DNA from 3 places in the Streptomyces sp. MUSC 14 genome. Region 2 is predicted to be linked to each of the others. Evidence: riboswitches for the same ligand, from Rfam matches in the RefSeq annotation. Region 2 holds a riboswitch; each other region holds the start of a gene.
What was found. A riboswitch is a leader RNA that binds a small molecule or an ion and turns the genes downstream of it on or off. The one in region 2 is predicted to bind thiamine pyrophosphate.
Positions count from the first base shown of each region.

Region 1: another riboswitch for thiamine pyrophosphate. It lies ahead of BIV25_RS30720 (thiamine ABC transporter substrate binding subunit); the one in region 2 lies ahead of thiO (glycine oxidase ThiO).
Region 3: another riboswitch for thiamine pyrophosphate. It lies ahead of thiC (phosphomethylpyrimidine synthase ThiC); the one in region 2 lies ahead of thiO (glycine oxidase ThiO).

Region 1 covers NZ_MLYN01000050.1:134,264-136,525, forward strand. Annotated here, with positions in the region: gene BIV25_RS30715 (iron ABC transporter permease) at 1-104, opposite strand, end outside; gene BIV25_RS30720 (thiamine ABC transporter substrate binding subunit) at 152-1,234, opposite strand; TPP riboswitch at 1,303-1,411, opposite strand; gene rlmN (23S rRNA (adenine(2503)-C(2))-methyltransferase RlmN) at 1,465-2,262, opposite strand, start outside.
Region 2 covers NZ_MLYN01000021.1:88,609-90,870, forward strand. Annotated here, with positions in the region: gene thiO (glycine oxidase ThiO) at 1-1,153, opposite strand, end outside; TPP riboswitch at 1,151-1,262, opposite strand; gene BIV25_RS12970 (hypothetical protein) at 1,316-1,666, shown strand; gene BIV25_RS12975 (NAD(P)/FAD-dependent oxidoreductase) at 1,699-2,262, shown strand, end outside.
Region 3 covers NZ_MLYN01000042.1:118,452-120,713, forward strand. Annotated here, with positions in the region: gene BIV25_RS26630 (YibE/F family protein) at 1-1,157, opposite strand, end outside; TPP riboswitch at 1,239-1,416, shown strand; gene thiC (phosphomethylpyrimidine synthase ThiC) at 1,409-2,262, shown strand, end outside.

The DNA.
Region 1 (2,262 bases), on a different contig from region 2:
ATCCGCCCGAACTGCCAGGCGCCGTCCACCTTCAGCCCGCGCGCGACGATCGCGGCGACCGGCCAGGCGAAGAACAGCGCGAAGAACGCGACGGGCAGGGCCATCAGCCCGAGCCGCGTCACGTTCCCGCGTATCCTCCGCCGGGGTTCGGCTACTTCAGTACGAGCGACGTCCACGCCTTGACCCACTGGTCGCGGTTGGCAGCGATCTTGCCGGGGGCCATCGTCTCGGGGTGCCGGGCGGCCGGGCCGTACTCGGTGAACTCGGCGGGCACCTTGGCCCCCTTCAGCACCGGGTAGACGTACATGTTGAGCGGCATGTCCTCCTGGAACTCCTTGGAGACCAGGAAGTCGATGAACGCCTTGGCGCCCTTGGGGTTCTCGGCGTTGCTCAGCAGCCCGGCGAACTCGATCTGCCGGAAGCAGGTGCCGTTCGCCACGCCGGTCGGGGCGGTGCTGGGCCGCTTCTTGGCGTAGATCACCTCGGCGGGCGGCGAGGACGCGTACGACACGACGAGCGGCCGGTCACCGCCCGCCTTCCTGCCCTCGGAGGAGCCGGAGAACTCCTGGTAGTAGGCCTGCTCCCAGCTGTCGACGACCTTGACGCCGTTGGCCTTCAGCTTCTTCCAGTAGTCCTGCCAGCCGGTGTCGCCGAACTGTGCGGCGCTGCCCAGCAGGAAGCCGAGGCCCGGCGAGGAGGTGGCCGCGTTCTCGGTGACCAGGAGGTTCTTGTACGCCGGCTTGGCCAGGTCGGCGAAGGACTGCGGCGGGGTCAGCCTGTGCTTGCTGAAGTACGCCTTGTCGTAGTTGACGCAGATGTCGCCGTAGTCGATCGGCGTGACCCGGTGCCGGCCCTTGTCCAGCTGGTAGGCGGCGCCGACCTGGTCGAGCCCCTTGGCCTGGTACGGCTGGAAGAGGCCGTTGTCGAGGGCGCGGGAGAGCAGGGTGTTGTCGACGCCGAAGAAGACGTCGCCCTGCGGGTTGTCCTTGGTCAGGATGGCCTTGTTGACCGCCTGCCCGGCGTCGCCGTCCTTGAGGACCGTGACCTTGTATCCGGTCTTCTTCTCGAAGTCCTGGAGCACGTTCTTGGAGACGGCCCACGAGTCGTGGCTGACGAGGGTGACGGTCTTGGAATCGGCTCCGCTCCTGGTGTCCGTGGAGCCGCACGCGGTCAGCGTCGGCATGGCGACGAGACCGAGGCCGACGGCGACGGCCACGAGGGTCTTGTTGTGCACTGGATGTCCTCCTGGGGTTGGCCAGGAAGAACGCGGCCCTGCCCGGATTTCCGGGCAGGGCGCAACAGCTTGAGTGATGACCGAACTTCCTACCCAGAATGACCTGGGCGAGGTTCAGAGGGTCTGCGGCCCTGTCCGCCGCACTCTCAGCGCTGTGGCGCTCCCCTGTCGGAATATGAAGGTGTCGATATGGAGATGTCGATATGAAGATGTGCGTGACGGTGGCCAGATTACCGCTCGGTGGCCGCCAGCTGACCACAGGCTCCGTCGATCTCCTGGCCCCGGGTGTCCCGGACGGTGACGGGCACCCCGTGGGCCGCGATGGCCTCGACGAACGCCTTCTCGTCCTCGGGCCGTGAGGCGGTCCACTTCGAGCCCGGCGTCGGGTTCAGCGGAATGAGGTTGACGTGCACGGGCTTGCCCCGCAGCAGCCGGCCGAGCCGGTCACCGCGCCAGGCCTGGTCGTTGATGTCGCGGATCAGCGCGTACTCGATGGACAGCCGGCGCCCGCTCTTCTCGACGTACTCGAACCCGGCGTCCAGCACCTCGCGCACCTTCCACCGCGTGTTCACGGGGACGAGGGTGTCGCGCAGCTCGTCGTCGGGAGCGTGCAGGGAGATCGCGAGCCGGCACTTGAAGCCCTCGTCGGCGAACCGGTGGATGGCCGGCACGAGCCCGACCGTCGAGACGGTGATGCCGCGCTGCGAGAGCCCGAGTCCGTCCGGCGCCGGGTCGGTGAGCGCGCGAATGGCCCCGACCACCCTCTTGTAGTTGGCGAGCGGCTCCCCCATGCCCATGAAGACGATGTTGGAGAGCCGGGCGGGCCCGCCGGGCACCTCGCCGTCCCGCAGCGCGCGCATGCCGTCGACGATCTGGTGGACGATCTCGGCCGTGGACAGGTTCCGGTCCAGACCCGCCTGTCCGGTGGCGCAGAACGGGCAGTTCATGCCGCAGCCCGCCTGCGAGCTGATGCACATGGTGACCCGGTCCGGGTAGCGCATCAGCACGGACTCGACCAGCGTGCCGTC
Region 2 (2,262 bases):
CGCCGAAGCGCCGCGGTGTGAACGGGCGGGCTTCTTCCGGCAGTTCGCCGTCGGCCAGCAGCCCGGCCATGACATCGCCGGTGACCGGCGTGAGCAGCACCCCGTTGCGGTAGTGACCGGTGGCCAGCAGCAGCCCGTCGAGCCCGGACGGGCCGAGCAGCGGCGCGTTGTCCGGCGAGCCGGGGCGCACCCCCGCGCGGGTCTCGGTGAGCGGCAGCTCGGTGATGCCCGGCACCAGCTCATGGGCGTCGCGCAGCAGCTCGTACACGCCGCCCGCGGTGACCGTCGTGTCCCAGCCCAGCTCCTCGCTGGTAGCGCCGACGACCAGCTCGCCGTTCTCCCGGGGCACCAGGTAGACGTGGCCGCCACGGACGACGGCCCGCACGGTACGGCTCAGAAACGGCGCGTACGCGCGCGGTACGGCCAGCCGCAGCACCTGCCCCTTGACCGGCCGCACCGGCGGCAGCAGCGCCTCGGGCACGCCCGCGAGCCGCCCGCTCAGGCTGCCGGCCGCGAGCACCACCTGCCCGGCGCGCGGCGCGGTGCCGTCGGCGAGGGTGACCCCGGTGGCGCGGCCGCGCGCGACGTCCAGCCGCTCGGCCCACGCGCGGTGGAGCACCACGCCGGAGCGCTCGCACGCGACGACGAGGGCCGCCGCGAGCCGCCGCGGGTCGATCTGGTGGTCGCCGTCGACCCGCAGTCCGCCGCGTACCCCGGGCGCCAGCATCGGCTCCAGGCGTCGGCACTCCCGCCCGGACAGCCACTGCGACTCCAGGCCGCAGCGCTCCTGCAGGACGTGCAGTTCCCGCAGATGGGCACGGTCGTCGGCGTCGAGCGCGACCTGGAGGGTGCCGCAGCGGCGGTAACCGAGGTCGTGACCGGTCAGCTCGGTCAGCTCGGCCGCGAAGTCCGGGTAACGGCGCGCCGATTCGAGGTTGAGGGCGAGCAGGGTCTCCTCGCCGTAGTGCAGTTCGGTGACCGCGGCCAGCATCCCGGCCGCGACCCGCGCGGCCCCGCCGCCGGGCTCGGGGTCCACCACGGCCGTGGCGAGCCCGCGCTGCGCCGCGCGCCAGGCCGTGACCAGGCCGATGATTCCGCCCCCGATGACGAGGACGTCGGACGTGTCGGATGTGTCGGACGTACGTGACGGCATGGGCGTCCAGCCCCTCCCTTCGCCGGCATGACCCGGATCAGGTTCGTACGGTCGGAGGCCGCCAGCCTCCCTCTCAGCCCGGTGCGTCCGGGCTCCCGCGAGTGCTTGTACGGTGGCCACCCTAGCCCGCGGCCCGCCTCACCCGTAAGGGAGCCCCCGTCCATGGCACGCTCGCTCGACGGACTGATCCTCGCCCCCGTCGCGGACCAAGCCCCAGGTCAGGTGGGTACGCGCACCCGGTTCCTGTACCACGAGAAGGACGGCGAGATCTGGGCCGAGTACGCGGGCGGCGACGTGGTCCGCGGCCATCTGGTCGGCACCCGGGAGGGGGACCGGCTCGACTTCCGCTACGTCCAGCTGAAGACCGACGGCACGACCTCCTGCGGCCACTGCGTGTCCACCGTCGCGGAACTGCCGGACGGGCGGGTGCGGCTGGCGGAGACCTGGGAGTGGGAGTCGCAGGCGGGGAGCGGGACGAGTGTTGTGGAACAGGTCACCGAGCACGCCCCATGACTGACGGAATGTCACGTGTCTATGGTGATCGGGTGAGCGAGCAGACAGCGGAAGAGCGCACGTCACCGGGGCGGCGCATGGTCGTCGTCGGCGCGGGCATGGCCGGGGTGCAGACCGCGGTCGCCCTGCGCGAACAGGGTTTCAAGGGCACCGTCACCCTGATCGGCGCCGAACCGCACCAGCCCTACGACCGGCCGCCGCTGTCCAAGGCCGTCCTGCTCGGCAAGGCCGAGGACTCCGCCTTCGAGGTGGACTTCGAGTCCCTCGGCGTCGAGCTGCGGCTCGGCTGCGAGGCGCTGGGCCTGCGCCCGGCCGCGCACGAGCTGGACACCGAGTCCGGCCCGGTCCCGTACGACGTGCTGGTCCTCGCCACCGGCGCCGAGCCGATCACGCTGCCGGGCACCGCGGGCGTGCCGGGCGTGCATCTGCTGCGCACCCTGGACGACGCCGAGCGGCTGCGGCCGGTCCTGGCCGAGCAGCACGAGATCGTGGTCGTCGGCGCCGGCTGGATCGGCGCCGAGTTCGCCACCGCCGCGCGCGCGGCGGGCTGCGCGGTCACCGTCGTCGAGGCCGCCGACCGGCCGCTCGCGGGCGCC
Region 3 (2,262 bases), on a different contig from region 2:
CCCAGCGAGGGATTGGCCTCGTGCAGCTCCCAGACGGCCGACGTCTGCGTCACGGTCACGTCGTCCAGGACGCCGAGCGAGCCGATGATGACGCCGGCGAGCAGAAGACCGCTCATGTCGATCTTCGGGTAGAGGCCGTGGATCAGGCCGGTCTGGTCGTCGGTGTTGCCGGTGAGCGCGGCCCAGTCGATGAACTGTGAGCCGAGGAGGCCGATCAGTGCCAGTGAGGCGAGCGTGCCGAGCACGGCCACCGATGTACGGGCGGACAGGCCGTGGCACATGTAGAGGGCGATCAGCATGATCGTGCTGGACCCGATCACCGCCACGAGGAGCGGGTTCGAGCCCTGCAGGATCGCGGGCAGGATGAAGAAGTTCAGCACCATGAAGCTGATGGCCAGCGCGACGAGCGCCATGACGCCGCGCAGTCGGCCCACGACCACGACGGCGAGCGCGAAGATCCCGGCCAGCAGGCCCATCGGGAAGCGGCGGTTGACGTCGGTGACGGAGTACTGCAGGTCCTTGGGCGCCGAGGGTTCGTACGCGACTACGACGCTCTCGCCCTGGTGCAGCTGCCGTGGCTGGTCGGGCTGCACGATCTCGGTGAAGGTGCGGCCCTTGTCCTTGCCGGTGTCGATCCGGATCGTGGCCTTGTGGCAGGTGCCGTTCGCCTCCTGCTGGGCCGAGTTACCCTCCGCGGTGGAGGTGTCGCCGGTGGGGGTCTCGCCGGAGGCGTTCACCGACTTGCAGCTGACCTCGACGACCTGGGTGACCGTGGCCTGCTGGGTCTGCTGGTCGAAGCCGACGCCGGTGCGCTTGTGCGGCGGCGCACCGCCCGGCCACAGCACCACGAGCCCCACCACGACAGCGGCGGTGAAGGGGATCAGGATCGCCGCGATGACCTTGCGCAGGTGCCGGGAGACCGGCGCGGCAGGCCCATGGCTGTGACTGTGGCCGTGTGCGTGACCAGGAGCTTGCGCGTGCCCGTGCGCGTGGCCGCGGTCGTGGCGATGGTCGTCGTCACCGCCGGATCCCCGCCCGGGGCCGTGGCCGGAGTCGTGCCCGTGCCCCGCCGCGGTGACGGCCCGGCCGTGGCCGTCGCCTGCCGCTGAGCCGTCCCGGCGGCGGGGCTCGGGGGGCTGATACGGGTACTGCTCCATCCTGGTCACGGCCCGAATCATTGCAAGAACGCCCGGGGCCCACTGTTCAGTACGCCACATATGACGCTAGCGTGGAGGCACCTTTGCACACGCGGGAGCTCGGAGCACCGGGCTGAGAGGGCGCTGACCTCCGTATTCGCGATGTTTCACGTGGAACGAAGTCTGTTCCACAGGAAGCACCGGCAGACGGGAACCGCTGCGTCGACCGCCGAACCTGTTACCGGGTAATGCCGGCGTAGGGAGTAGGTCTCATGACCAACAAGGACGCACGCACGCCTGTCTCCGTTCAGGACGAGAAGTCCGAGGAGACCGGGAAGTCCATCGGCTGGCACAAGGCGTATGTCGAGGGCTCGCGCCCCGACCTGCGCGTGCCGGTCCGCCAGGTGCACCTGACCAACGGGCAGTCGGTCACGCTGTACGACACGTCGGGCCCGTACACCGATCCAGACGTCGACACCGACGTCCGCAGGGGCCTGCCGCCGCTGCGGGAGAACTGGATCATCGCCCGTGGTGACACCGAGGAGTACGCGGGTCGTCCCGTCCGTCCCGAGGACGACGGGATCAAGCACACGTCGCCGCGCGGCGGGCTGCGCAACCTCGACGCGGTCTTCCCGGGACGGCCGCGCCAGCCGCGCCGGGGCCGCAGCGGCCAGGCGGTGACGCAGCTCGCGTACGCGCGCCGGGGCGAGATCACACCGGAGATGGAGTACGTGGCCATCCGGGAGAACGTTTCGCCCGAGGTGGTCCGTGACGAGATCGCGGCCGGCCGTGCGGTGCTGCCGGCCAACGTCAACCACCCGGAGATCGAGCCGATGATCATCGGCAAGCGGTTCCTGGTGAAGGTCAACGCCAACATCGGCAACTCCGCGGTGACCTCCTCCATCGAGGAGGAGGTGGAGAAGATGACCTGGGCGACCCGTTGGGGTGCCGACACGGTCATGGACCTGTCTACCGGCCGCAACATCCACACGACGCGCGAGTGGGTGCTGCGCAACTCCCCCGTTCCCATCGGAACGGTGCCGCTCTACCAGGCCCTGGAGAAGGTCGACGGCAGGGCCGAGGAGCTGACCTGGGAGATCTACAAGGACACGGTCATCGAACAGGC